Linked DNA regions of Prochlorococcus marinus str. MIT 9313. The main gene of each other region encodes a partner of the protein of the gene in region 2 in a complex. Links are inferred from orthologs where the notes say so. Each region holds a gene or a part of one and is shown on either strand. Other genes may lie near its edges.

The links.
Region 1: the proteins of AKG35_RS10125 (region 2) and AKG35_RS10745 are in contact, whole or in part, in a cryo-EM structure (PDB 7NYH), measured with the Escherichia coli proteins. The link is inferred for Prochlorococcus marinus str. MIT 9313 from one-to-one orthologs.
Region 3: the proteins of AKG35_RS10125 (region 2) and AKG35_RS10905 are in contact, whole or in part, in a cryo-EM structure (PDB 6ZJN), measured with the Thermus thermophilus proteins. The link is inferred for Prochlorococcus marinus str. MIT 9313 from one-to-one orthologs. Residues at the interface, in WP_096411116.1 of Thermus thermophilus: Glu45, Ser46, Asn48, Pro50, Ala51, Gly52, Glu53; in WP_223903221.1 of Thermus thermophilus: Met26, Thr27, Asn29, Gly31, Pro32, His34.
Region 4: the proteins of AKG35_RS10125 (region 2) and nuoH are in contact, whole or in part, in a cryo-EM structure (PDB 6KHJ), measured with the Thermosynechococcus vestitus proteins. The link is inferred for Prochlorococcus marinus str. MIT 9313 from one-to-one orthologs. Residues at the interface, in WP_126986108.1 of Thermosynechococcus vestitus: Gly6, Tyr7, Glu8, Tyr9, Phe10, Gly12, Phe13, Leu14, Ile16, Cys17, Ser18, Pro21, Ala24, Leu25, Ala27, Ser28, Leu31, Arg32, Pro33, Ser35, Arg40, Leu41, Thr42, Thr43, Tyr44, Glu45, Ile51, Gly53, Ala54, Trp55; in WP_126985484.1 of Thermosynechococcus vestitus: Gln8, Lys26, Trp29, Leu30, Pro33, Met34, Met37, Leu38, Leu83, Ile84, Phe85, Lys86, Glu87, Asp88, Val89, Leu90, Pro91, Ala92, Thr100, Ala104, Val107, Ile108, Phe111, Leu112, Tyr114, Ile115, Ile125, Ser126, Leu128, Phe133.

Annotation. Positions count from the first base shown.
Region 1 is NC_005071.1:2,126,259-2,133,251, reverse strand. Bases 1-2,939 are described here. They hold AKG35_RS10745 (NADH-quinone oxidoreductase subunit J), read left to right. Parts: upstream 1-1,138; coding sequence 1,139-1,741; downstream 1,742-2,939. Other genes in these bases: AKG35_RS10735 (NAD(+) kinase), read left to right, coding at 2,123-2,939; nuoK (NADH-quinone oxidoreductase subunit NuoK), read left to right, coding at 1,781-2,110; ndhI (NAD(P)H-quinone oxidoreductase subunit I), read left to right, coding at 486-1,142; nuoH (NADH-quinone oxidoreductase subunit NuoH), read left to right, coding at 1-358. In the rest of the region: more of AKG35_RS10735, read left to right, coding at 2,940-3,070; AKG35_RS10730 (CYTH domain-containing protein), read left to right, coding at 3,076-3,576; AKG35_RS10725 (helix-turn-helix domain-containing protein), read right to left, coding at 3,810-4,088; AKG35_RS10720 (methylenetetrahydrofolate reductase), read left to right, coding at 4,179-5,072; AKG35_RS10715 (nucleotidyltransferase family protein), read right to left, coding at 5,053-6,231; AKG35_RS10710 (segregation/condensation protein A), read right to left, coding at 6,277-6,993. UniProt on the Escherichia coli protein: NDH-1 shuttles electrons from NADH, via FMN and iron-sulfur (Fe-S) centers, to quinones in the respiratory chain. The immediate electron acceptor for the enzyme in this species is believed to be ubiquinone.
Region 2 is NC_005071.1:1,994,150-2,001,110, forward strand. What follows is about bases 2,367-5,273. They hold AKG35_RS10125 (NAD(P)H-quinone oxidoreductase subunit 3), read right to left. Parts: upstream 4,048-5,273; coding sequence 3,685-4,047; downstream 2,367-3,684. Other genes in these bases: AKG35_RS10110 (gluconeogenesis factor YvcK family protein), read left to right, coding at 2,367-2,380; AKG35_RS10115 (NAD(P)H-quinone oxidoreductase subunit J), read right to left, coding at 2,374-2,931; AKG35_RS10120 (NADH dehydrogenase subunit K), read right to left, coding at 2,928-3,680; AKG35_RS10130 (rubredoxin), read left to right, coding at 4,131-4,559; AKG35_RS10135 (photosynthesis system II assembly factor Ycf48), read left to right, coding at 4,572-5,273. In the rest of the region: AKG35_RS10100 (MlaD family protein), read right to left, coding at 1-75; AKG35_RS10105 (ABC transporter ATP-binding protein), read right to left, coding at 75-818; more of AKG35_RS10110, read left to right, coding at 1,058-2,366; more of AKG35_RS10135, read left to right, coding at 5,274-5,579; psbE (cytochrome b559 subunit alpha), read left to right, coding at 5,686-5,934; psbF (cytochrome b559 subunit beta), read left to right, coding at 5,938-6,087; AKG35_RS12485 (photosystem II reaction center protein L), read left to right, coding at 6,103-6,222; AKG35_RS12490 (photosystem II reaction center protein J), read left to right, coding at 6,235-6,432; mtnP (S-methyl-5'-thioadenosine phosphorylase), read right to left, coding at 6,523-6,961. UniProt on the Escherichia coli protein: NDH-1 shuttles electrons from NADH, via FMN and iron-sulfur (Fe-S) centers, to quinones in the respiratory chain. The immediate electron acceptor for the enzyme in this species is believed to be ubiquinone.
Region 3 is NC_005071.1:2,159,960-2,166,872, reverse strand. Bases 4,055-6,913 are described here. They hold AKG35_RS10905 (NAD(P)H-quinone oxidoreductase subunit H), read right to left. Parts: upstream 6,147-6,913; coding sequence 4,962-6,146; downstream 4,055-4,961. Other genes in these bases: rsmH (16S rRNA (cytosine(1402)-N(4))-methyltransferase RsmH), read left to right, coding at 6,193-6,913; AKG35_RS13580 (hypothetical protein), read right to left, coding at 4,478-4,744; AKG35_RS10915 (M10 family metallopeptidase C-terminal domain-containing protein), read left to right, coding at 4,055-4,138. In the rest of the region: AKG35_RS10945 (AMP-binding protein), read left to right, coding at 1-909; AKG35_RS10940 (TM2 domain-containing protein), read left to right, coding at 912-1,190; AKG35_RS10935 (acyl-CoA thioesterase), read right to left, coding at 1,347-1,802; AKG35_RS10925 (hypothetical protein), read left to right, coding at 2,120-3,079; AKG35_RS10920 (hypothetical protein), read left to right, coding at 3,437-3,808; more of AKG35_RS10915, read left to right, coding at 3,818-4,054.
Region 4 is NC_005071.1:2,131,954-2,138,844, forward strand. Bases 1-2,837 are described here. They hold nuoH (NADH-quinone oxidoreductase subunit NuoH), read right to left. Parts: upstream 2,060-2,837; coding sequence 941-2,059; downstream 1-940. Other genes in these bases: AKG35_RS10745 (NADH-quinone oxidoreductase subunit J), read right to left, coding at 1-160; ndhI (NAD(P)H-quinone oxidoreductase subunit I), read right to left, coding at 157-813; AKG35_RS10760 (citrate synthase), read right to left, coding at 2,120-2,837. In the rest of the region: more of AKG35_RS10760, read right to left, coding at 2,838-3,310; AKG35_RS13710 (leishmanolysin), read right to left, coding at 3,336-3,599; AKG35_RS13715 (SixA phosphatase family protein), read right to left, coding at 3,618-3,836; AKG35_RS10770 (DUF3352 domain-containing protein), read right to left, coding at 3,814-5,427; heat-inducible transcriptional repressor HrcA, read left to right, coding at 5,711-6,769. UniProt on the Escherichia coli protein: NDH-1 shuttles electrons from NADH, via FMN and iron-sulfur (Fe-S) centers, to quinones in the respiratory chain. The immediate electron acceptor for the enzyme in this species is believed to be ubiquinone.

The DNA.
Region 1 (6,993 bases), 130 kb from region 2 along the record:
TGCCCTGTTTTATCTCGGTAGTTACATCAACCTTGTGCTTTCGTCCTTGTTGGTCGCAGTGCTCTACCTAGGGGGATGGGGCTTCCCCATCCCCGTGGAATGGCTGGCTGGTTGGCTTGGTCAGTCGGTTGATGCTCCCTTGGTGCAGGTGATCACTGGCTCGGTTGGCATTGTGATGACAGTGCTGAAGGCTTATCTACTGGTGTTCTTAGCCATCTTGTTGCGCTGGACTACTCCACGCGTACGCATTGATCAATTGCTTGATTTGGGCTGGAAGTTTCTTTTGCCGATCGCTCTTGGAAATCTGCTGATTACCGCTGCTCTTAAGTTGGCTTTCCCTGTTGCCTTTGGTGGTTGATGCAGCCAAAGCGCTTGAAGGTGCTGGATCTCGCTCCGGCAGGGCTAAGCACTTTTACTTATCCTGGCTAAAAAGCTTGTAGGATTTCTTGAATGCTCCTAGTGGGCCTCTTAGAGGTTCCTTTCGCATGTTCGGGTTCCTCAAAAAAGTTGTTGACTACACCCGCGACGCTGCGGATGCAGCGAACTATCTGATCCAGGGCCTTGCGGTCACATTCGATCACCTGCGCCGGCGTCCGATCACGGTGCAGTATCCATACGAGAAGCTCATCCCTTCAGAGCGTTATCGCGGTCGTATCCACTACGAGTTTGATAAATGCATTGCTTGTGAGGTTTGCGTCAGGGTTTGTCCCATCAACTTGCCTGTTGTGGACTGGGTGATGAATAAGGAGACGAAGAAAAAGGAGCTGCGCAATTATTCCATTGATTTCGGTGTCTGCATCTTTTGTGGCAACTGTGTGGAGTACTGCCCCACCAATTGCTTATCGATGACAGAGGAATATGAGCTGGCTGCGTACGATCGCCATAGCCTCAACTACGACAATGTTGCATTGGGTCGTTTGCCAACCAGTGTGACGACAGACCCATCTGTGCAGCCTTTACGAGAGCTGGCTTATCTGCCTAAAGGGGTTATGGATCCCCATGATGTCCCTGCAAATCAACCTCGAGCCGGACAGCTCCCGGCAGAGGCGCTCAAGAGTCTGAGCTTGCAACAAGAGTCTGTGCAAGGGGATGAGGGAGAATCCTTGCAGGATGCTTCTGATCAAGACCAGCCCAGCGGATGACGATTGCTACTTCCACAGAATTAATCTGTTTCCTGGTACTAGGCGCCGTGGTGGTTCTCGGCAGCCTTGGTGTCGTCTTGCTGGGCAATATCGTCTACTCCGCCTTTTTGCTTGGTGGAGTATTTATGGCTGTGGCTGGTCTCTATCTGCTCCTCAATGCAAGTTTTGTTGCAGCAGCACAGGTGCTGGTTTATGTGGGTGCAGTCAACGTGCTGATTCTCTTCGCGATCATGCTGGTCAACAAGCGCGAAGATTTGAAGCCTATCGAGGGATTGCCTATTCGAAGGCTGCTCTCTGGTGGAGTTTGTGCAGGGTTGTTTGTTCTTTTCTTTCGTGTGGTGATCACCACACCTTGGGCAGTGCCAGGCCCCGCAGCGATTGGAGTAGGGGCCACTGAGCGAATTGGTGAACACCTATTTACTGACTACCTTTTGCCTTTTGAGCTGGCGTCTGTGCTTCTACTGATGGCAATGATCGGTGCAATTGTGTTGGCCCGCAGAGATGTGCTGGAGACTGATGTTGGTACAGGTGATGCTGTCAATCAGGGTCTGATCGAGAAGGCTCAAACGCCTTTGCTTGTCGATAAGTCCACGCCCTGATCAGTTCAGGTCACTTTGCTTTTTCCCCTGATTGATCCCATGCTCGAGTCCTCGTCCGGTCTTGTTCCTCTTCAGGCCTATCTCTTGCTTGCTGCGATGCTTTTCTGTATCGGCGTGTGGGGGTTGATCAATAGCCGTAATGCTGTTCGGGTTTTGATGAGTATTGAGCTGATGCTCAATGCGGTGAATATCAATCTGATGGCATTCTCTTCATATATTGATGGTGATCTGATCCGCGGTCAGGTCTTTGCTGTGTTTGTGATTACTGTTGCTGCTGCAGAGGCAGCTGTGGGTCTTGCGATCCTCCTTTCCTTGTATCGCAATCGCGTCACTGTGGATATGGAGCGCTTCAATCTGCTGCGCTGGTAAGGAGACCCAGGCATGCGTCTCGATTTGGTCTGGGTGATCTATCGGGCGGGAAGTCATTCTGCGCATCGTGAAGCCTGTTGTTGTGTTGACGAGCTCCAAGCGCTTGGAGTGAAAGTGGTGATGGCCATGAGTGGAGTGACGGCCAACCCTTTCCCCGATTTATTGGCCTCAGAAGCCGGCCTGCCTGATTTGGCTGTTGTGCTTGGGGGCGATGGCACGGTGCTCGGTGCGGCCCGTCATCTTGCCGTTCATGATGTACCAATCCTTAGTTTCAACGTCGGAGGGCATCTAGGTTTTCTGACGCATGAACGCTGTTTGCTTGATGGCGGTCAGCTATGGCAGCGATTGTTGCAGGACAACTTTGCTTTGGAGCGCAGGATGATGTTGCAGGCTGCCGTGGACAGCCGCTCCCCTGCTGAACGAACTGCTCGACCTACTGCTTCGCTCCAGGATTTGAATGGGACTAAGGCACTGCATTGGGCCCTGAATGATTTTTATATGCGTCCTTATCGCGATGATGTGTCGCCTACCTGCACCCTTGAACTAGAGATCGATGGTGAGGTGGTGGATCATTACCGTGGCGATGGTTTGATCTTGGCGACACCCACAGGGTCTACCGGCTACTCGATGGCGTCTGGAGGACCGATTCTTCACCCTGGCATTGATGCCATCATCGTGAGTCCAATTTGTCCGATGAGTCTCTCTAGTCGTCCCGTCATCGTGCCTCCAGCTTCACGGCTCGTGATTGGGCTTCTGGGAGAAAACACTCGCCGGGTGAAGCTCTGGAAAGATGGGGCGAGTGGTGCCCTGCTTGAACCAGGCCAGTGTTGTGTTGTTCAGAGGGCTCGGCACCATGCATTGATGGTGGTTCTTGAACAGAGCCCCTCTTATTACAGAACTCTCACGCACAAGCTGCATTGGGCGGGAAGTCTGCTCAACAATCAACCATCTCCCAGCTGAAGCTCATGGGCCTCGAGATCGAACGGAGGTTTTTGGTGGTGGGAGAAGAGTGGCGAGCTTTAGCAGGACCCGCCTTGCCTTTGCGTCAGGGTTACCTGGCCGGGTCTCCTCAAGGGTTCACTGTCAGGATGAGAATCATGGCGATGGAGCAGGCTTGGCTCACCCTCAAGGCTCCTGCTGAGGGTATTGCTCGTCATGAGTTCGAATATCGGATCCCTTTAATCGATGCAGAGGCTCTCTGGGGTTTGGCGCCTGATCGTCTGATCAAGACACGTTATGAACTAAGCCTTAAAGGTGGTGATTGGGTGGTCGATTGCTTCGAAGGAGCGAATGCTCCTCTTGTGCTAGCGGAGGTGGAACTTGTCTCTGCGGAGGAGCTGCTAGAGATTCCCGCGTGGTGTTGGCAGGAGGTGACTGGTGCATCTGAGTGGAACAATGCTGCTTTGGCACGCACCCCGATTCAGCAATGGTCCGATCAGAGGCGCCGAGATTACGATCTGGCTTGACTAAAGCGCCCCAAGGGCCTTTATAATCTCTTAACAGTTCCGATCGAGTGAACTGGTTGTTCGGGCAGCAGAGGCTGCGGGAAGGCAACTTGTGTTTGGTTTGTACGATACCGATGGCATCCTCCGCTTTACATGCCGGGATCGTGAGGCTTGTATGGCCTATGTCGAGTTGTTTGATCTCGAGTCCGAAGGATGTTCTTTGATGTCCATCCCAGAGCCCGCTGTGCTTGGGTTTAGGAGTCAGAGTCGGAGTCGTCTGGCAAGGAGCAGCAATTGAAACCATCGCGGCAGATCTTGCCGTGATCCATGGCCCAGTTCAGAAGGGCTACACGATTTTTTGAGCCTGTTTTGGTGAACATGTTGCTGACATGATTGTCGACAGTTCGCTTGCTGATGGTTAGCTTTTCAGCGATTTCTTGGTTGGTTAGCCCGTCTGCGACAAGGTCAATGATTTCCATTTCCCTTGAAGAGAGTGAGATATGAACGGAATTGGGGATTTTGCCTGTGGCCATTTCCTCCCCATTGATTATCTCCGGTCATCTTACGCAGACTTTGGGCTAGCGATCCCTCATAGTTGGTGAGTGAGTGAAGGACATCGTGATTTGAGTTCAGCCTTGCAGCGCTCCATCGAGGCCGGAGCAGTGACGATCACTGCTGAGGTCATGCCTCCTCGTGGTGCAGATCCTGTTCATTCCTTGACGATGGCTCAAGGTTTGAAAGGTTTTGTTCATGCCATCAATGTGACTGATGGCAGCCGTGCAGTGATGCGGATGAGCAGCCTTGCTCTCTGTCGCTTGCTGTTAGATGAGGGGCTTGAACCGATTTTGCAGCTCGCTTGCCGTGATCGCAATCGGATCGCCCTTCAATCAGATTTACTTGGAGCTCATGCTCTGGGTATTCGCAACTTGCTCTGCCTTACAGGTGATCCGGTTCGGGTTGGTGATCAACCTGAGGCGAGACCTGTTCATGACTACGAGTCGGTGAAATTGCTGCATCAGGTCTCTGCCTTCAACCGTGCTGAGGACCCTGTTTCGGGATTACTCCCTGATGGAGCGACTGCTTTTTTTGCTGGGGCCGCTGCTGATCCCAATTGCCAGAGCTTGAGTGGTTTGCGTCGTCGCCTCGAACGAAAGAAGGAAGCCGGCGCTCGCTTTCTTCAGACTCAGATGGTGATGAAACCCGCTGTGCTTGAACACTTTTGCAATGAGGTGGCCAATCCCCTTGGGTTGCCTGTGCTTGCTGGGGTGTTTTTGCTGAAATCAGCTCGTAATGCAAGCTTCATTAATAGGGTTGTGCCTGGAGCATGCATTCCTGAATCACTTGTGGTTCGGCTGGAGCAAGCATCTGATCCAATGGCTGAGGGAATCGCTATTGCTGCTGAGCAGGTCAGGAGTTACTTGTCTCTTACCCAGGGCGTCCATCTGATGGCCGTGAAAGCAGAAGAGCGCATCCCCGAGATTCTTGATCAGGCTGGAATCAGCTTGGTGCCGGTGTGAGGTCTGTGCCAAGGAGTTCGGCCATGGCCTTCTGCTGAGGAGATGGTTCAACCAGGTCTTGGCGCCTTGCATCGGTGATCAGCCAATCAAGGGCTGCTTCTTGAAGGTCAAAGTGATCGCCGTTTTTGCCAACGCAGTAACGGCCAAACACCAGCTTTTCCACCAGCTGCACACCAGCTCCAATACGGGAATAGTCAAAGATGATCGAGTTGTCCACGGTTGCCCCTTCGCAGATGCAACAGCTAGGGCCGATCATTGATGGCCCAATAATTGTTGCTCCATCTTCGATGCGGGTCATGCCACCCACATAAATTGGCCCTTGCACATTGATCTTGTCCCAGTTCGCGGCAACGTTCAAGCCTGTGTAGATCCCAGGACGCACTTCCTTACCAGGAATGCCTACTTGGCGAACCTCTCCTTGCAGCACGCTGCGAATGGCTCTCCAATAATCAGGAACCTTGCCAATGTCCACCCATTCAAAATCCATGGGTAGGGCAAAGAATGGTAAGCCCATCTCCACCAGCTTGGGGAATAGGTCAGAGCCGATATCGAAGGGTTGGTCGGAAGGAATGTGCTCGAAAATCTCTGGTTCAAAGAGATAGATGCCTGTGTTGATTGTGTCGCTCAGCGCTGCATCAGTGGAGGGTTTCTCTTGGAATGCCTGAACACAATCATTCTCGTCTGTGACCACCACGCCATAGCTGCTGACTTGATCTTTGGGGACTCGTTTGGTCACCAAGCTCGCCAGAGCGCCTTTGGCTCGATGGCGTTTTACGGCTTCTGAGAGGTCGAGATCAATGAGGGCGTCGCCACAGAGCACCACAAAGGTGTCATCAAAGAATTGTTGAAAATCCTGGATTTTTTTGAGGCCGCCAGCGGAACCAAGGGCATCACCAATCAGTTCTCCCTCTTCGATGCGTCCCTCGAAGCTGTAGGCGATTTCTACGCCAAAGCGCTGGCCATCGCGGAAGTAGTTTTCAATTTCCTCAGCTAGGTGAGACACATTCACCATTACTTCTTTGAATCCGTGCTCCTTCAGCAGTTCGAGCAGAAACTCCATCACGGGTTTCTGAAGGATGGGAATCATCGGCTTGGGGATCACGTGGGTGATCGGCTGGACGCGCGTCCCTTTGCCGGCCGCCAAAATCATCGCCTTCATTGGCGTTGTTAGGCCTCAGCTCGATTAAACAACATAGACCTCCATTCAAGCGGCATTCACGACCTCGGCCGGAGTGGCAGCTGGCACGTTAAGGCTGGTAAGCGGGAGCTGAGCAATGGTTCCTGGGGCCAGCAGTCGCTTCAGTCGTAGGGGGGCATAGAGAGATCCTTCCTGTGCCAGCTCCACTTTTCCCTGTGAGCATAGAAATAACAGAGCCCAGAACACGCCCACCCGATCCGTGTCCAGGTCTGCTGTTGAGACTTGTTCCCACTGACCAACCAACTGCTCGAAATCAACCCAGTGCAGGGCCTGCTCCCAATCGTTGAGGAAAACTCCTAAGGCCGCAGTCGTTTCAGGAAGTTTTTCCCGGTGCGCTAGAGCGGTGACTTGGGCAATGGCCTCACGCTCACTCAAACGTTTATTGCGTTTGCGGCGTCGCTGTTGCAGTTCGTCGGATTCGAGTTGTTCGGCGATGGATTCCAGTTGTTCGATGAGCTCGCCAAGAGTCACTGGCCTGCGAAGGGGTGGTGGTGCTGCCGGACGTCGTAAGAGGTGGCGCTCTGGGCGCCTGGGAAGCGCAAAACTTGGATCTAGCCAGCCTTGCTCTCCAAGCTCTGCTTCGAAGCCTTCTTCAAATAGAGGTTCCGGCGGAAAGGTTTGGGCTTCGAGAACCTCTGCTTTGAGACTAACCAGGACTGATGCGGCCAAAAAGGCTTCGCTGCTGTCTGCTAAATCCTGTTCATAACTGCCACCTTGCCGTTG
Region 2 (6,961 bases):
TCCTGCAAAGGCAACCACGGCTCCAACGATGGAGAATCCGACAATCGCATCACGAACGCTACGTCGCATAGACATCAATGCTCTTCAGGTTGCATTGGCCCGCGAAGACTACCGGTACGGAACTGGTCAACATAAGGATTATCCGTCTTACCGAAGTCTTCTATAGAGCCAGCCCAGTGAAACTTGCCTCCATAAAGCATCACCACCCTTTCTGCAGAACGTTCAATCGTGCTGCGTACATGGCTCACCACTACCGAACAACCTTTGGCCACTGTGGTGGTCTTAACAATTAAATCTTCAATTCGTGTGCACGCCACAGGATCAAGGCCAGCAGTTGGCTCGTCATAAAGCAATAGCGGCATCGCTGCGCTCTCCCGATCAGGATCATCGATCAGGGCCCTAGCAAAACTTACTCGTTTCTGCATGCCACCACTGAGCTGGCCTGGAAGTAGATCAGCCACATCGTAAAGCCCTACAGCTTCTAGACAAGCCATGGCTCGCTCACGAATCTCCTTCTGCTTAATGCGCCCTCCCCGCATCAACAAAAACCCCACGTTCTCCTCAACCGTGAGGGAGGCAAGCAACGCTGGGTTTTGAAAAACAAGGCGCACATCAGGGGGTTGCTCCTGATCAAGACGCAAATAAGCCTGCTGCTCACCAAAGAGACGAAGCTCTCCGCTGGTAGGCAACTCCAAACCTGCCAGCAACCGCAACACCGTGGACTTACCAGCACCAGAGGGCCCCACGACCGCCAAGCGTTCCCCAGGCTGCATGACCAAGTTGACCTGATCAAGCACTGGCCATTTTCCCCACTGCATGGTGAGATCACACATCTCGACCACGGGGGTGGCGTTTGACACAAATACCCTGTGCTGGGGACCGAGTCATTGTGCCCGGGATGTCGAAGAAGGAAAGCTTTCGTACAGTTGCGTTAAAGACCTATGGCCGGTTTGTCCCCGCGCATGTGACCTCGCCCAAACACCGCTTTACTCAGCGCCGCTCTCATCAGCGCCGCGCCAGTATCAAAGGGATAAAGGCTGCTAGCGAAAGGGGTCTAATGATCCGTTCTCGCAGAGCAGTGAGTTGGCTCCTACCTGGACTGGTCGTCAAGCGCTGGCTGCTCACTTCGGGCCTGGGCCTTCTTATGGCACTTCTAGGAGCAGCCATCTGGGCGGACCTCAAGCCCATCTACTGGATCATCGAGACCCTCGTCTGGCTACTGGGAACAATCACAACTGTGCTGCCACGCAGCATTACAGGTCCTTTAGTGGTCTTAATCGGAGCCGCCCTAGTGCTATGGGGACAAAGCCGCAGCTTTGGTTCGATCCAACAAGCACTAGCGCCCGACAAGGACACCGTGCTCGTCGACGCCCTTCGTGCCAAAAGCAAACTCAACCGCGGCCCTAACATCGTCGCCATCGGAGGTGGAACAGGCCTCTCCACTCTGCTCAGTGGCCTGAAGCGCTACAGCAGCAACATCACAGCGATCGTCACAGTGGCTGACGATGGCGGCAGTAGCGGAGTCCTGCGTCGCGAACTTGGTGTTCAGCCCCCAGGCGACATTCGCAACTGCCTGGCTGCACTCTCAACAGAAGAACCCCTGCTCACACGACTGTTTCAATATCGTTTCTCAGCAGGTAGTGGCCTAGAGGGCCACAGCTTCGGCAATCTCTTTCTCTCTGCACTATCAGCCATCACGGGCAATCTAGAGACAGCCATCACAGCGTCTAGTCGAGTCCTCGCAGTTCAGGGTCAGGTCGTTCCCGCGACCAATGCAGATGTACAGCTCTGGGCGGAACTGGAAAACGGCCAGCGCATTGAAGGGGAATCAGCGATCGGCAAGGCCCCAAGTCCAATCGTGAGGCTTGGCTGCTTGCCCGCACAACCACCAGCCCTGCCCCGCGCGCTAGAGGCAATCTCTAATGCAGACCTGATTCTTCTAGGACCTGGCAGCCTCTACACATCCCTATTACCCAATTTGCTTGTACCGGCCTTAGTTCGAACCATCCAGCAGAGCCGAGCACCGAAGCTTTACATCTGCAACTTAATGACTCAACCCGGCGAAACAGATGGCCTGGATGTTGTTGGTCACCTAAGAGCAATCGAAGCCCAACTCGCCAGCCTGGGCATCAGCCAGAAACTATTCAATGCCGTTTTGGCCCAGGATGACCTAGGAGAATCCCAATTGGTGAAGCACTATCAAGCACGAGGCGCTGAACCGGTCAACTGTGATGCTCAAGCACTCATCGCCAAGGGCTATGAGTTGATGCAAGCTCCATTGCAAGGGAAAAGGCCTCGCGCAACACTGCGCCATGACCCACGCAGCCTTGCCCTAGCGGTGATGCGCTTCTATCGAAAGTATAAAAAGAGTGCTCAATAAGCATCCTGCATCTCATAAAAGTCTGGCTGCACATAATCTTTCCGCAGTGGCCAGCCCTTCCAGTCTTCAGGCATTAGCAATCTTTTCGGATGGGGATGTCCCTCAAAGTTGATGCCGAACATGTCAAAGGTTTCCCGCTCCTGCCAGTCAGCTCCGCGAAACAAGCCGTAGATCGATGGGAGCGAAGGTATGTCTTCACGGGATAAAAACACCTTGAGGCGTACCTCACGTACCTTGGCCGCTTCCGACGACGAATCTCCCACCCCCATCTTTGCAACCATTTCAGCCATGGCAACGAGATGGTAGAAGCAGACCAGCTGCTGGCCAGGGCCTTCGTCATAGCCACCCTGGCATTGAAGATAATCAAAACCATCAGCCTTGAGAGCTGCAACGATCACCTGCAGGAACATCGACTCCACACCAATCACCTCCACACCAAGATGATCAGGATCAAGCAACTGATGCTCAAAACCCTGCTGGTTGAGCCAGCGGCTTACAGGTCCCGGTTCCGGACCCGCCGGCACCGGGGGCGTGGAAGGGGTCTCGCTCATGACTCGTAGGTTGATGAAGACTGAGAAGCTGGGCTGACATCAATTTCAGGGGTGTTCAACTCCGCAGCCATTGGTAGCCCAGCACCAGGCTTCAAGGCAGCTTTCTGGGTATCAGCACTCAAGTAGGCCCCGGTGACAATTGGCTCAACTCGCTTCATATGATGGGGCACTGTGAAGTAGCGGTGGGTCTGGGCAATCTTGATCCGCTCAGCAACCGATTCATCACCCACTTTTTTGCGTAACTTGATCACCGCATCAAAAATTGCTTCAGGGCGAGGTGGGCACCCTGGGAGATAGAGATCTACGGGGATGAGCTTGTCTACTCCACGCACAGCGGTAGTGGAGTCAGCACTGAACATGCCACCAGTGATCGTGCATGCACCCATAGCAATCACGTATTTAGGCTCAGGCATCTGCTCATAAAGCCTTACCAGGGCTGGAGCCATCTTCATGGTCACCGTGCCCGCAACGATCAGGAGATCAGCCTGCCGCGGAGAGCTTCGGGGCACCAAGCCAAAACGGTCAAAATCAAACCTTGATCCAATCAGAGCCGCGAACTCGATAAAGCAACACGCGGTGCCATACAGCAACGGCCAGAGACTGCTAAGCCGAGCCCAATTGTGAAGATCGTCCAGGCTTGTGAGAATGATGTTCTCACTCAAGTCACTGGTCACACTGGGAGCGCCTACGGGGCCACAACTCGCTGCACGCAAGTCACGTACGGCATCGATGGAGGGGGTCACTGACATGAAATCAACTCCACTCGAGGGCACCCTTGCGCCAGGCATAAGCCAGTGCAACAAGAAGGATGGCAATAAAAATAAGGGCTTCGATGAAAGCCAATAGACCTAAGCGATGAAATGCCACAGCCCAGGGATAAAGGAAAACGGTTTCCACATCAAAGATGACGAAAACTAAAGCGAACATGTAGTAGCGAATGTTGAACTGAATCCAGGCACCACCAATGGGCTCCATCCCTGATTCATAGGTCAGCTCCCGCTCGCCGGTGCGACTGCGAGGCGCCAAAAGCTTGTTGGTGACAAGCGCCAAGATCGGTACTGCTGCTGAGATCAGCAGAAAGCCGAGAAAAGCGTCATAACCCGGCAGCGCAAACATGGACAAGTACGACTTGCTTCTCAGTCTGGCATTCACTGCCATGGGCTAACGCCGATAGAGTTATCCCATCTGACAGTGCAGCTGTGAGCGACAAAACCACACCTGCCGAAGACTCGACAGAAGCCGAATCAGTTGCTCAAACTGACGTTGATTGTATGGCCATAGACACCATCGCCTCAGCAGAGTCCGACACCGATCAGCTCACCCATCGCTTTGAGTGCCGCAGTTGCGGTTACGTCTATGACCCAGAAGAAGGAGTCAAGAAGCTTGGCATCACTTCCGGAACAGCTTTCAAGGATCTCGATCCAACCAACTTTCGTTGCCCCGTATGCCGTGCCCGCATCGACGCCTTCAAAAACATCGGTCCTCGCAGTGCACCTAGCGGCTTTGACCAAAACCTCAACTACGGCATCGGCGTCAACCGCTTAACACCCGGGCAAAAGAATGTCCTGATCTTTGGAGGCCTGGCACTGGCCTTCGCCTTCTTCCTCTCCCTCTACTCACTGCGTTAACGCATCCCTGCCATGAGCCGCCTGTTCTCAAACCTTTTCAACCTTCTACTGATTGCGGCCATCGGGTTCGGCCTCAGTGGGTGCGTCACCAGCCGGCTTCCGGTCGCCAGCACCAGCCCATGGCAACCCTTGGAGTTGAACACTGAGTCAAATCCACTGGACATAAGTTTCTCTGACGCCAACCACGGCTTCGTTGTTGGTACCAACCGCTTAATCATGGAATCAAATGATGGGGGTGTCAGCTGGAAGAAGCGCAGCTTGGATCTTGAAGAAGATGAAAACTTCCGGCTCATCAGTATCGATTTCAACGGCAATGAGGGTTGGATCGCTGGGCAGCCAGGGCTGGTGATGCACAGCACTGACGCAGGCAAGAACTGGTCACGCCTGAAGCTTGAAAACAAACTCCCAGGGGATCCATATTTGATTACCAACCTAGGTCCCAATAATGCTGAGCTTGCCACCAACGCAGGTGCCATCTATCGCACAAGCGATGGTGGCACCACCTGGAAAGCAACTGTGAGTGAAGCGGCCGGTGCAGTGCGCGACCTCAGGCGCAGTGCAGCTGGCAATTACGTGAGCGTGAGCAGTCTGGGCAATTTCTTCTCCACCTTGGATCTAGGCCAGGATGTTTGGCAAAACCATGAGAGGGTCAGCAGCAAGCGGGTGCAGAGCCTGGGTTATCAACCCAACGGTGAACTATGGATGGTGGCCAGGGGGGCCGAGATCCGCTTGAACGATCAACCCGGAAACGTCGACAGCTGGGGAAAAGCGATGATTCCAATCACCAATGGCTACAACTACCTAGATCTGTCCTGGGATCCCAACGGAGGCATCTGGGCAGCGGGCGGCAACGGAACTCTTATTAAGACTCTGGATGACGGAAAAAGCTGGCAGATCGATCCCATGGGCGACACACAGCCCTCGAACTTGATCAGGATCCTGTTCGACACCAGCTCTGAAAGCCAAGCCAAAGGGTTTGTTCTTGGGGAACGAGGCCACCTTCTGCGCTGGGTGGGCTAAGGCTTGACCTACAGCCAAATGAGCAACGCTCTGTAACCATGCCGTTCACCAGACGCAGTGTTGAGGCTCAGCCTTATAGGATCTAAAAGCTGATACGCCTGAGGCCATGGCTGCTGGCTCCACCGGGGAACGCCCTTTTTTCGAGATCGTCACTAGCATCCGCTACTGGGTGATCCACGCTGTTACCCTGCCGTCGATCTTCCTCGCCGGCTACCTGTTTGTGTCCACGGGCCTTGCCTATGACACATTCGGCACACCTCGCCCTGATGCCTATTTCCAGGCAAGCGAAAGCAAGGCTCCTGTCGTTAGCCAACGCTACGAAGCCAAATCCCAACTCGACCTGCGCCTGCAATAAGCCATGGCTCAATCTTCTTCTGCACCTCTTCAAGCGCTTAACGTCCGTGTCTATCCGATTTTCACGGTGCGTTGGCTCGCTGTACACGTCTTGGGTGTACCCACAGTGTTTTTTCTTGGCGCCATAACCGCCATGCAGCTCATCCGTCGCTGATCCCACTCCCAAACCATGGAGCAAAACCCAAACCCGAACAACCTGCCGGCAGAACTGAACCGCACTAGCCTTTACCTAGGGCTTTTGCTGGTTTTTGTAACCGCCGTGCTATTTACCAGCTACTTCTTCAACTAAGGGATCTGAAGCATGAGTACGAAACTTAAAGGCCCTGACGGACGCATACCTGACCGTCTTCCTGACGGCAGTCCAGCCGTTTCATGGGAACGCCGGTGGACAGAAGGGTCCCTACCCCTATGGTTAGTGGCCACAGTTGGTGGCATGGCTGTCCTCTCAGTCCTAGGTCTCTTCTTCTTCGGCTCCTTCACTGGAGTCGGTTCCGCTTAATTTAGATTCAAGATTCTGTATGTAAACCCTACCTAGCAGGGTGGGGACTTACATGCAGAGTTAGATCTTCTAAAAAACAAAAACTGACCATCAACTACCGCCAAACTCGCCCCAATAAGGCCTTGTAAAGAGGTCAAGTTTGCGGCGGGTTTTGTCAGTTACATGTTTTTTGGCGGTTAGCAAAGCATCTTCCAAAGCATTGTGAGCTGTGCTGACGGGACGAATATCTGCAACCATTTTGGCTGTTTCCCGAACGATCTTTGTGGCCAATTGTGCATTGGCCCTCAGATTTGCAAGCACCATCTCTACAGTCACGCTGTCATGGTGACCATGCCAACAATCGTAATCAGTCACCATTGATAAAGAAGCATAGGCAATCTCTGCTTCCCGAGCCAGGCGAGCCTCAGTGTGATTGGTCATTCCGATCACCATGCAGCCCCAACTCCTATACAACTTCGATTCAGCTCGAGTGGAAAAGGCCGGACCTTCCATCGCCAGATAGGTACCACTACGATGCAATTGGCGTCCA
Region 3 (6,913 bases), 160 kb from region 2 along the record:
TTGATGTCTTGGTGGCGTAGTCGTTGTTGGCGTATTGGGCATACATGGCTACAGCCTGGCTTGATGAGGGATCCAGACGCTTTAGAGCAGTTGTGTGGCTCGTTGCCGGGATGGGGAGAGCAACTGGTCTTGATGTCTTTGGTGCCAACACAACTGCAGCGGTTGTTGACGCATAACGCTGGTGTGCGTGTGTTGAAGGCTTGTGCTGTGATTTGGGTTGGTGGAGCAGTGCTTTCGCCAGGGTTGATGAAAGCGGCACGGGCCGAAGGCTTGCGCTTGGCACCCTGCTATGGAGCAACTGAGACAGCGGCGATGGTGACAGCGCTTGCTCCTGAGGATTTCCTGGCGGGTGCGACGGGCTGTGGATCACCGCTTGAAGATGTGGAGCTGCAGTTGACGCAAGCAGGCGCGTTGCAAGTTCGAACGGCGCGGTTGGCGTTGGCGCGCTGGTTGGGTGAGGGCTTGGAGGATGTTCGCGATCAGCAAGGTTGGTGGACCTCTGGAGATGCTGGTTGCTTGATCACTGAGAGCAACCGGGTTTGGCTCAGCATTGCTGGCCGCTTGGATGGAGCGATTCACTCTGGTGGTGAAACGGTGTTCCCTGAACAGTTGGAGGCCCGTTTACAAGTGGCGGCGGTTGGTTTGCCTGTTGAGGCTGTGTTGCTGCTTGCTGTTGAAGACAGGGAATGGGGGCAACGCTTGGTGGCGCTTGTGCGTCCTGCTGCTGGGGCGAATGGAGAGGATTTGATCAAGCAACTACGCCATCTCTGTGCCGATTGGCCGCCTGCCGATCGGCCGATGCATTGGCGGCTTTGTCCAATGCTTGCTCCGATGGCGAATGGAAAATGGCAACGGGGCTATTGGCAGCAATGGTTGCGGTTGCTAGAAGCGGAAAGTACAGAGTTTTGATTATGGCCAGTCTTTCTGATGCTGAGCTTAGTAATAAGAAATTAGCCGCGGGTTTGCTAGGGATCTTTCTTGGCGCTTTAGGGATTCATAAATTTGTCTTAGGCAAGAATAATCCGGCGATGATTATGTTGGTGGTTTCGCTTGCGGGAGGCTCTATTACTTGTGGGATTGCATATGCAGTCATGCAAGTTATAGGTTTAATTGAGGGCATTATTTATTTAACACAAACACCGCAAGAATTTAAAGAGATTTATCTTGATGGTGATAAGGAGTGGTTCTGATGAGTGTTAGTTCAATGCGCATATTGCAACGACTGATGCTTGCAGGATCCGCCCTGATGAGTTGTAGTATCTTCGCGTCTATGCCACAGGATGCCTTTCATCCTTTTGCATTGATGGCAAGTTTTTTACCGCTGCAGTTGGGGGCGTTGGCGTGGGTCAGATTGAGCCAATCTTCCCCACACCGGAAGCCTCCAGCCAGCGATCAATGCCTTCTGGTAGTGCACAGCGATGACGTGTCTGGGCGTTGATCGCTAGATGGCGGATGAGAGCGTGGGCAGCGATTTGCTCTTCGCAGCGGAATTCGAAGTGAACTTGGAAGCTGTTTGGATTGAGTCGCTCTGGGCGTAGCTCCATAGCCAATGCGTCTCCGGTGTGGATCGGCCTGCGGAAATCTGCTTGACAATGGATGATCGGCAAGGCCACTTCCGGTGTGACTTCAGACTTGCGGCTGCCAGGAAAGATGTCTGCGGGGTTTAGTCCGTAGCTTTCAAGGCTTTCTTCCCATGACTCATGGCACCAGCGGAATAGCTGATGGAAATGCATCACGCCGGCGGCATCAGTATCGCCAAAACGCACCACGCGGCGCAGCAATAACCAGTTTTCTGGATTCATGACTGTGATTGTGGTTGCTAGGCAAGACCACCACAATGGTTTTGATTTGGATTGTGATGGGTTGATGGCGAAAGATTTTATTGGTAGCGGATCCAACAGTTTGAGTGTTGTTGGTTCCTTCGCGAAGGGAAGCCTCTTTGGTAATGAATTGGTCTTGAATCTGCTAATAAGAACTCATGCGAATTTAGGTCTTACTTGATCATTCCAAAACTTTTAATCATAGAGGTAGTCCTGAAGAGTATTGATGAATGAGATGTAACAAATACTGCAAAGAAAGGCTCATAAGGCTAAAACCTGCAAAGAACACAATTCTGCAAATGTCGATCTCGACTGATACCACTCAAGCAACAGCAATTTTGCCGAAGCTTTCACTGACTAATTTTGGCTTCCCTTGGTATAATGTTGGCGAGAAGACCTTTGAAGACTATTGCAATAACCTGCTAAATTTCGTGAACAATAGCAAGATCAAGACCTCCTATTTTCATATCAACGATTATACGGATGACGCAGCTGGTAATGGAACGTATAACTATTTAAACCCAAACCCGCCTTCGGGCATGAGAAAAGATAAAGGGACAGGCGAGATCACTCCTTGGATTGTTACTTATTGGTTGGATAAGCTGCCTAGTGAGGTTGAAGCTGGTGTTGTAACCACTGTGAATCCTACGGATCCCTGGAAAAGCGATCCAAGCAATACAGCTGGTAATGCAAGTATTGGCGATGGAACAGCTGGTCATCCGAAGGATAATATGCGCCAAAGTTTTGAACTCATCCAAGCAATCAACAATGCTGCCGGTGCAAAGAAGATTACTAATATGGAATTTGATCATGAGGGTGGTGGTGCCTATCAAGATGCCACGCCATATGGGGGAGTGAATGGCCAGCCAGTTGGAATTGGCTACACGAAGTGGCTATGGAATCGATATATGCCAGAAAGTGTAAGATTCACTGATCAAGACGCAAGTCAACAAGGGTTTGCAGGCCATTATAGCTATGGCTTTGTTAATTATCGAACCGAAGCTTGGGCTGAGTCAAGCGGTGGGTCTATAGAAGCCTTTGCAGAAAATTACTGGTTTGGTGAGTTGGAATATGAGCCAAATGAGTTTGACTTTGCGATGGAGTTTAGCGTCGATAGAGATACTCGCTTGCATCAATTCTTGTCTACAGAAACTATGACTGAAGCTCTCGGTGAGAACCCCGGAAAGATCATTCAAGGGAATATTGATAATGATTATCCGAATGGCCAAATCAAGGGTGCAGGAACAAGCTTGAATTAGTTTGCAATTCCTGATCTTGATAATAAGTCAGTGCATGTTTTAGCGCCTCATAATGTGGATACACCGTATCGTTATTTTCGCGAGTTCCCAGAGCTGCTTGCTGGGATGTTTTCTGACCACGATTACCCTTCTGGGGGTGCACCTTCAAGACTCCATCCAGATACGAAGGGTTGGGGCCCTCCACATTGAGACGAGATTTATTATCAACCTTTAGATTTAACAAAAAGAAATGGTGATACTGATACGCCTCAAGGTGGTGTTCCGTTATTCTCTATCGAGAACCTTTCAAGTACCAATCAAGCCAGGGTTGGTACGACTAATCGTTTCCAAGATATCCAAGGTGTCCCTTCTGACAGCTTGATCGCGAAGGCGATTAAAGAGCTTGATCAAAATATTAGTAAGCCGGGTAAAACAGTCGATTCGATGAAAGACCTGAATAGCTTTGGTGGCACTTTTGATGGCTTGAGTGCTTCGGACTACAGCAAGTTTGTTGACTTCCTTAATGCGGCAGCCAAGGAGATTAATCCTGATGATCCTGAATCTGTCACCCTTTCAATCTATGAAGCACCCTTTTTGCCGATGTCATGGATAGATCAGAAAGTACCCAATAGTTGGGACGCAGAAGTTATTGAAGGATCTAATGATGTGGAAGATACTTTAACGGCAGGGAATGGTAGCCAGACTCTGATGGGCCTGATGTTTGACGATATATTGATTGGCGGTTCGTGAAGTGATTTTTTGGTTGGTGGTGAGGGTGCAGATACCTTTCAGTTTAATAGTGATGATGATTCTCGACCAGGCGGGAAACGTGATGTGATTACAGACTTCAATGACGAGGAGGGAGATCGTATTGATCTCTCAAATATTCAGACTGCGATTAAATTTATTGGTTCGGCTGAGTTCAGCGGATCTCCAGTAGAGGTGAGGTTTGATGCAGGTAGTTTACAGATCAATACAGATAAAGATCAAAATAGCGATATGGAGATAGAGCTTGCAGGTGTGCAGAGTTTCTCGAGTGATTATTTGCTCTTGGCGCTTCATTGGACCCAACTTATTTAATCATAACCTTGAGCTGGCCAGCACTGCGGCAAAGCAATAGTGCTGGCCAGCTCAGAAAGATTCTTTAAATCATCTCAAGTGCAAACTCTTACATTGGGCTTGCAAGGCTTGATCTCGTTGCTCAATTGATTGCTTGTGCTGTCATTGCGTCACTCTGCTAGCTGCTGATGTGATTGACTACATGTTAGCCCTCATATCTGATCATGAGAGTCAATCTCAACGGGGAGAAGAATGCAGCAGGTAATGTCTTCGCGTATATCACCATTGGCCTGGCATTAGGGCTTAATGGATTGGTGATAGCAGCTTGGCTAATTTGGATAAGATTAAACTAGTCAGTATCTATTTAGATCTCAGTAAAAGGCTCCGCAGCAGCTCAAAACTTTTCTTGCCTTTTGCTCTTTGTGGATTCTTCAGTACATAGGGAATGCTTGCATTCCTAGGCCAAAGTTCAAGCCAAGTCTCACCAGCCAGTAGCTGATCAACGCAACGGCTGCCGCGATTAAATGCCAAGCGTGGATAGCAAAGGGCATCAATCGGCGCTGCTGGATTGCCAGCACCGACCAGCTGATCAAGATTGCGGCCACCACTGGCCCAAAAGCATGCCATTGCATTGAGCTGCTGAGATTGCCCTGCAGTGCTTCAGTTGTGGCCCTAGTAAGGAAGCAGGTTGGGCAGGGAATGCCGGTGAGAGCTCTGAGTGGGCAGGGCCAGCCTGGTAGCGATGGATGCAGACCCTTGATCCATAGGCAGCCAGTGAGTGTTGCCGGCAGGAGATAACCAGCCCGTTGCAGCCGTCGCAGAAAACGGTTCAGTGCCTTGTGCCTTAGCGATCCACAGACCCCATGATCACGTCGATGGAGCCAAGGATCGCCATGATGTCTGCGACTTTCGCTCCCTTGAGGATATGAGGCAGGATTTGCAGGTTATTGAGATCAGCAGCGCGGATTTTGAAACGCCATGGTGTGACGTCATTGTTGCCCTGTAGGAAAACGCCGATTTCTCCCTTGCCTGACTCAAGCCTGGTGTAAAGCTCGCCATTAGGGATCTTGAAGGTGGGTGCAACTTTCTTGGCGACGTATTGATAGTCAAATCCCATAAAGGGGCTTGTCTTACCCTCCGCCATCCGCTGAGCTTCGAGGTTTTCTGTTGGGCCGCCTGGGATCATGTCGCAGGCCTGGCGCAGGATCTTCAGTGATTGGCGCATTTCTTCGATCCGAACGCGATAGCGCGCATAGCAATCGCCTTCTTTCTCCCAGGCGACATCCCAATCGAAGTCGTCATAGCACTCGTAGTGATCCACTTTGCGTAGATCCCATGGCACTCCTGATGCCCGCAGCATTGGCCCCGAAAGGCTCCAGTTGATTGCCTCATCTCGCCCAATGGCGCCCAAACCTTCGATGCGGCGACGGAAGATTGGGTTGTTGGTGATTAGTTTTTCGTACTCATCGATTTTGGGACCAAACCAGTCGCAGAAGTCTTGGCATTTCTCTAGCCAGCCCCAGGGCAAATCACAGGCGACGCCACCGATGCGGAAATAGTTGTTGTTGATCAATCGTTGCCCTGTGGCTGCTTCCCACAGGTCGTAGATCATTTCTCTTTCTCGGAAGATATAGAAAAAGGGTGTTTGGGCACCCACATCAGCCAGGAAGGGGCCAAGCCAGAGCAGGTGGTTGGCAATGCGATTGAGCTCGAGCATCAGCACGCGGATGTAGCTGGCTCGCTTCGGCACAGAGATGTTGGCCAAGCGCTCCGGAGCGTTCACGACGATTGCCTCGTAGAACATTCCGGCTGCATAGTCCATGCGGCTCACGTAGGGCACGAACATCACACTCGTGCGGTTTTCGGCAATTTTTTCCATGCCCCGATGGAGATAACCGATCACCGGTTCGCAGTCCACCACGTCTTCACCGTCGAGGGTGACCACCAGCCTCAGCACTCCATGCATCGAGGGATGATGGGGGCCGAAGTTGACGACCATTGGCTCCGTACGCGTTTCCAGCTGCGACATGGGGCCTTGAGTTGCAGAGCGTTAGCGGGATCTTAGGAAGGAACCCATGCCCGATTCGTCCATTAATTCGGATTCAGGTTTCAAGCATCTGTCCGTAATGGAAGATGCCGTGTCGCAGCCTGTCGCTGCTTTGCCTGCAGAGCTGCTCGTTGGCGGGTTGATCATTGATGCCACTCTGGGCGGCGGCGGCCATAGTGCTCTGTTGCTGGAACGTCATCCAGATCTCCGCCTGATCGGTTTGGACCAAGACCCCACGGCTCGTGCGGCGGCGGCTGAGCGACTGGCGCTATTTGGAGATCGCGTCACGATCGTGGCGACTAATTTTGTCGATTTCAGCCCCGCCGAGCCGGCAGTGGTGGTGATGGCTGACTTGGGAGTGAGCAGTCCCCAACTGGATGTGGCGCAAAGAGGTTTTAGCTTTCGCCTCGATGGTCCGCTCGACATGCGCATGAACCCCCAGGTGGGCGAAACGGCGGCTGAGCTGATTGGGCGTCTCGAAGAAACAGAGCTGGCAGATCTCATCTATGCCTATGGCGAGGAGCGCTTGTCCCGACGCATCGCCCGGCGCATTAAGCACGATCTGGCAGAGCAAGGACCCTATGCCGGCACCGCCGCTTTGGCTTATGCGGTGGCTGGTTGCTATCCGCCGAAGGCCCGTCATGGTCGTATCCATCCAGCCACCCGTACTTTTCAGGCCCTGCGCATTGCTGTGAATAATGAATTGGATGCCTTAGATCGCTTCTTGCAAAAGGCCCCTGACTGGTTAG
Region 4 (6,891 bases), 140 kb from region 2 along the record:
TGAGGAGCAGATAGAGACCAGCCACAGCCATAAATACTCCACCAAGCAAAAAGGCGGAGTAGACGATATTGCCCAGCAAGACGACACCAAGGCTGCCGAGAACCACCACGGCGCCTAGTACCAGGAAACAGATTAATTCTGTGGAAGTAGCAATCGTCATCCGCTGGGCTGGTCTTGATCAGAAGCATCCTGCAAGGATTCTCCCTCATCCCCTTGCACAGACTCTTGTTGCAAGCTCAGACTCTTGAGCGCCTCTGCCGGGAGCTGTCCGGCTCGAGGTTGATTTGCAGGGACATCATGGGGATCCATAACCCCTTTAGGCAGATAAGCCAGCTCTCGTAAAGGCTGCACAGATGGGTCTGTCGTCACACTGGTTGGCAAACGACCCAATGCAACATTGTCGTAGTTGAGGCTATGGCGATCGTACGCAGCCAGCTCATATTCCTCTGTCATCGATAAGCAATTGGTGGGGCAGTACTCCACACAGTTGCCACAAAAGATGCAGACACCGAAATCAATGGAATAATTGCGCAGCTCCTTTTTCTTCGTCTCCTTATTCATCACCCAGTCCACAACAGGCAAGTTGATGGGACAAACCCTGACGCAAACCTCACAAGCAATGCATTTATCAAACTCGTAGTGGATACGACCGCGATAACGCTCTGAAGGGATGAGCTTCTCGTATGGATACTGCACCGTGATCGGACGCCGGCGCAGGTGATCGAATGTGACCGCAAGGCCCTGGATCAGATAGTTCGCTGCATCCGCAGCGTCGCGGGTGTAGTCAACAACTTTTTTGAGGAACCCGAACATGCGAAAGGAACCTCTAAGAGGCCCACTAGGAGCATTCAAGAAATCCTACAAGCTTTTTAGCCAGGATAAGTAAAAGTGCTTAGCCCTGCCGGAGCGAGATCCAGCACCTTCAAGCGCTTTGGCTGCATCAACCACCAAAGGCAACAGGGAAAGCCAACTTAAGAGCAGCGGTAATCAGCAGATTTCCAAGAGCGATCGGCAAAAGAAACTTCCAGCCCAAATCAAGCAATTGATCAATGCGTACGCGTGGAGTAGTCCAGCGCAACAAGATGGCTAAGAACACCAGTAGATAAGCCTTCAGCACTGTCATCACAATGCCAACCGAGCCAGTGATCACCTGCACCAAGGGAGCATCAACCGACTGACCAAGCCAACCAGCCAGCCATTCCACGGGGATGGGGAAGCCCCATCCCCCTAGGTAGAGCACTGCGACCAACAAGGACGAAAGCACAAGGTTGATGTAACTACCGAGATAAAACAGGGCAAACTTCATCCCTGCGTACTCGGTCTGATAACCCGCCACCAGCTCTTCCTCAGCTTCAGGGAGATCGAAAGGAAGTCGTTCGCACTCGGCCAGCGCACAGATCCAAAAGATCAAAAAGCCCACAGGCTGCCGCCACACATTCCAGCTAAGCAAGCCAGCACCATTTTGTTGGGCAACAATGTCGACCGTGCTGAGCGAATTGCTCATCATCACCACTGCCAGAACAGCCAAGGCAAGAGGGATTTCGTAACTGATCGATTGAGCAGCAGCCCTCAGCCCACCCAAGAGTGAGTACTTGTTATTGGAGGCATAGCCACTCATCAATAGGCCAATGGGCTGAATGCTGCTGAGGGAGATCCAGAGGAAAATCCCTATCCCCACATTGCTGATCAGCAGATTTTGACCAAAGGGCACGATCAGCCAGGAGAGGATCACAGGCACAAGCACCAGGACCGGACCTAGAGTGAACAGCAGGCCATCAGCCCTGACAGGGATCACGTCTTCCTTCACCAGCAACTTCAAGCCATCGGCCATCGGCTGCAACACGCCTAGAGCTCCTGCGTATTCCGGTCCGATCCGCTGCTGAACAGCCGCCGAAATCTTCCGCTCCAGCCACACGGTGACCAAAACGCCAACCATCGCCGCTGTCAACACCAACAGCATCGGTAGCGGCAGCCAAATGAGATGGGCCACCTGAGGGGAAAGCCCCAGCCCTTGTAATGACTGACTAAAGCTCAACTCCAGATCAAGGCCAGAACTCACCAAGCCTGAGGTTGTAGTGGCAAAGGTGGTCACCATGGTGATGGCTGAGCTGGCTGCAACTTAAGCGCCCGTAGAAGAGAAACGCTCATCACTAGGGATCCAAGTTCTGTTCTGGGGACCGGTGTAAATCTGCGAAGGTCTGAAAATCCGATTCGCGCCAAGTTGCTCTCGCCAATGAGCTAGCCAACCAGCCACCCTTGAGATAGCAAACACAGGAGTAAAAAGATCACGTGGAATTCCAAGCTTGCGATACACAAGACCGGAATAGAAGTCCACATTCGGATAGATCCCTTTAGGGCCTAAACGGGTGGCAGCCGCCTGCTCCAACGCCTTGGCCACGTCGTACATCTCATCGGTACCGAATCGGGCAAACAACTCCTCTGCAAGACCCTGAAGGATCACAGCGCGAGGATCCTTGACCCGATATTCCCTATGACCAAAGCCCATCACCTTGCGCTTAGAAGCAATCGCTTCATCCAAGTAATCACCAGCATGCTCTGGGCTGCCGATCTCTTCAAGCATCGCCAAAACATCCTCATTGGCACCACCATGTAGGGGTCCTGCAAGGGTGCCCACTGCGGAAGCCACCACTGCATAAGGATCTGTGAGCGTACTGGCGGTCACTCGAGCACTAAAAGTACTGGCATTAAGACTGTGTTCCGCATGCAGGATCAAGCAGCGATCAAGAACCCTTGCCGCCAAAGGGTCCGGTTCACGCTCGGTGAGCATGTAGAGGAAATTGGCTGAGTAGGCCAGGTCGTCACGAGGCTGAATGGGATCTTGCCCTTTGCGAATCAACTTGAAGGCCGCCACCATCGTGGGAATCTTGGCGATCAGCCTCACCACGGCGTTATAGACGTACTTCGGGTCATCGATGGCTCGACGGGAATAGAACAGCCCCAGGGATGCCGCACTCGACTGAAGTGCATCCATCGGGTGCCCCGAAGCTGGGAAGCACTTCATCATGTCGCGTACCCGGAAACTCACGCGACGGTGCATCTGAACCTCAGCTTCGAAATCACGAAGTTGCTGTGGGCTTGGCAGATCGCCCCAGATCAACAGATAGGTGGTTTCCAAAAAGCTGCTATGCGCTGAGAGCTCCGCAATTGGATAACCCCGATAAGCAAGCCGCCCCTGCAGTCCATCGATATCACAGATGGCGGATTGGGTTACTGGCACTCCCTCCAGCCCCGGACGAAAGCTGATGCCACTGCGATCGTGGCGAATCTCCCCAACCTGCTCCTGCCCCACCGCATCTCGACAACTCCTTGGCAACCTAAGCGGAACAGGGCAACAACACCGACGGCCTCAACAACACCTGCAGCGTTGCCCTGCCAGCAGGGCTTCGTTTCTGCTGCGACCATCTGAGATGTGCAAAACCAGCCTTCTTCAACACCAGGCAGCCCGTAGGCATGCCAATCAACCTTGCGGCTAGATGGGTCAAATCAGGTTGATGACCCACCAAAAGGCAGCGCCCAAGCAATCCTTCAAGCAAAGGCCAAGGATCCCTGCCAGGCAGCAAACCACTCTCGAATTCCACACGCCCCGCCAGACCTGCCTACTGCGCAAGTTCGGCCGTCTGAGCCGCACGCAGATAAGGACTACTCAGCAGACGATCAGCAGCAAAGCCAAGGCTTCGCAAGCGACGAGCGACCTCCATCGTGCGCAGAATTCCTTGCTCTGTAAGTGGGCGTCGCGAATCATCAACGCCATAGCAACGCTGCTCAGCGATGCCATGGCGCAATAAGAAAAGATCAACCGAGGTTGAGGCGGGCACGCATGCGAAGAGAAGAGCTTTGTTCATCTTGATCAGGCCCCACAGCCATGGCCAACCCCTGCACACTGGGCTGCAATGAACCATCAGCAAGCGTTTGCATCAACGTCCAGGGACGCCAATGCTGAAGCTGCACCCGACCAGGACTTGCACCAAGAACCAGCTGTTGAGTAAGCGGACGATCATCTCGATTGAGATTGTTCAGCTGACGAAGACGAGGCTGTAACGCCTTACCCTGCTTGCGCTGCTGCAGAGCCGCAAGGGTCTGCCCCCACCAGGCCTGGTCTGGCTCTTGGGCCAAAGCAACGCCCAACTGAGCCTCAAGCAAGTTCTTAGTGGAGCTTTGTTGACGTGCCAAGCGCGTCCACACCTGCAGAGATTTGTCATCAAACGGCAAATCCGAACGAATAAAACCCTGCTCAGTCAGCGCATCATCCACCACCGAGACAGCTGGATAGTCCTGCTTGGTCGCAACCAGCCAGCCTTCGGGCTGCTGAAGCCACAACAACGGTCCATCGTCCAAACCAGCAATCGTGGCAGCCGAAGACACTTCATTTGCCGTCAACTGCTGACGCAGTAAGGGACCTAACCACTGCACCAGAGGATCCTGATCTGAGGGATCAAGTAATCGAGAAGGTGAACTCAGCAAAGCGAGGGCCTCCGCCTGACCACCAGCCGAGGTAGTGAGCTGAGCAAGTCCATCAGCTGCTCCAACCTCACTCGCAACGGCTTCCAAGGGTTGCTGGAAACGCAACAGCCCTTCCATCGCCAAATCGGACCCTTCAGGCTTCAAGGCAGCCACCAAACCCAACAGATCCTCACGCTGGCTGAGCGGCTTAGGCAGGCCTAACCAAGAGTGAAGAGCGGGCGGCGAGGCAACCATCAGCGCCACACCATCACCAAGCTGGCGCACGATCTCGACAAGCTCATGATCGCCAAGTTGATGCTGATCAGCCAACTGGGAAACATCAAGAGCCTGTTCCAATACCCCCCGGCCGGAGGCAAGCAACAACAGGTCATCGTCGATCAATGCTGTTGCTAAAGGCTGTGGATTGCGCCCCCTCAGAGCCCCTTTGCCACTAATCACTCCCATCCCCCGATAGCGGCTGATCTGCAGATCTGTGCCAGCCAAGCTGCGGGCTTGCCAAAAGCGCTGCAAAAACCGCCTCGCACCATCCTGATCTCGACTCTCTAGAACCAAAAGCCAACCCATGGATGCCTCTGGCCCGTCGGGTTCCAACAGAGCCATGCTCACTTGCGGACCAAGCCAATCGACCAACTCCGACTCAAAATCCAAACCAGCGAGTGCGAAAGCACCATCACGAATCTGCTGAGCACCATCGCGAGCCTTGCGACGGTTGCGTGCCGGAGCTACAGCCTGGGCATAGGCCGGCACACGCACTGGATCCATCAACCAATGAACGGCAAGAGCAGCATCTCGAGGCACAAACCTTGCAGCACGTGGCAACTCCAGTGGCTGATCAACCAAACGCAGAGGGTTTTGGCGGGCCATAGCCCATCCAAGCCCCGCCACCAATGAGAACAGGACAAACACCGTGGCTAGCACGGCAATCAAAAACGGGCGGGCCTTCATGGGCCGGCAATGGGACTCTTTAGATCATCTTTATCCATTAATCATCTGATCGTCTTGCGCCCAGTATGAAGCGCTCACAAAGGCAACATCAATGAGTCGATTGACAGGTCTCTTTGTGCAAGCCAACTGAATCGCGAACAGCCACACACTTTCCGCCACAAAATCTTGTCGAGCTACACGACGAGAAACACAACAGCTGCAATCTGGGAAGAAGCATCGAGACTTGGTGATGCTGGGTTGCAAGCAAGCGCTGCGCCAACACTGAGACCGGCTTAGTGAGTTCGTGACAGAGCACAAAAGAAGGGCAACCCCCCCGTACCATCAAGATCCCGACGTCACCGCTTTGGAGTCGCTACCGGCACGACAACAGCAGGTGCTTCAAGCAACGGTGCACCACTACGTGGACACGATTGAGCCTGTTGGCAGCAAAACCCTGGTGCAACGCTTTGGCCTCAAAGCCAGCGCCGCAACAGTTCGTTCGGCAATGGGAGCCCTTGAACAGCGTGGCCTGCTCACCCAACCTCATACCTCGGCGGGAAGAGTGCCGAGCCCGCAGGGCTATCGCCACTATGTGGACTGCTTGCTGCCGCCTCCAGGATCGGCGGCGCAGCACTTGGAACGGGAACTGACAAACCTCAGTCTGCGCTGGGCAGCTCTCGATGACTTGATGTGGCAATTGGCCCGTCGCCTCACCGATTTCACCGGCCTGATGAGCTTGATTACCAGGCCCGCACGGCCAAAGCCAACGCTTCAAGCCGTACGCCTGGTGCGCAGTGGCGACCGGCTGCTGGTGATGCTGGTTGAAAGCTCCAACCAAGCCAGTCATCTCAATCTGCGCCTGCCCCATGAAGCCAGCAACGAACTCGAAGCCATCGAGGAGTGGACCCGCGATCAACTGGCCACAACGGGCAACGGCAGCCTCGACTGGTCGAGCCTGCCACCGCAGCTCAATCTGAGCGGATCTTTACTGCGAGAGGCGATTCACAGCCACAGCCAAGCTCAAACACCGGCTGAATCAGATGCAGTGTTCCATGGGATGTCAAGGCTGCTTGCGCAGCCAGAATTCAGCAGTAGCGCCAGCCTCCAACCCTTACTTGAACTGATGGATACCCAGCCAGCTGCAGTGGTGCCAGTTGGCAGTGAGCAGCTTGGAGGCGTGTGGATCGGCGCAGAGCACCCCAAGAGCGCCCTGGAAGCCTGTTCCGTGGTGCAAGCGCCCTATCACAGCTCCGGGGAAGGCATCGGACAAGTTGCTCTCGTTGGCCCGATGCGCATGGCTTATGCCACAGCCAAGGCAGCCGTGAGCAGCGTGGCGAATCACCTTGAAAGGTTGCTCTGCTAAGCGAGACAGCTAGCTATTAGTAGCAACCTTTTTTAATACGACTACCGATGTTCGGCGACTTGGTTATCGGCGAAATAAGCGGTTCAACAAAAGCTGGAAATGAGGCCCATGCACTGATTGAT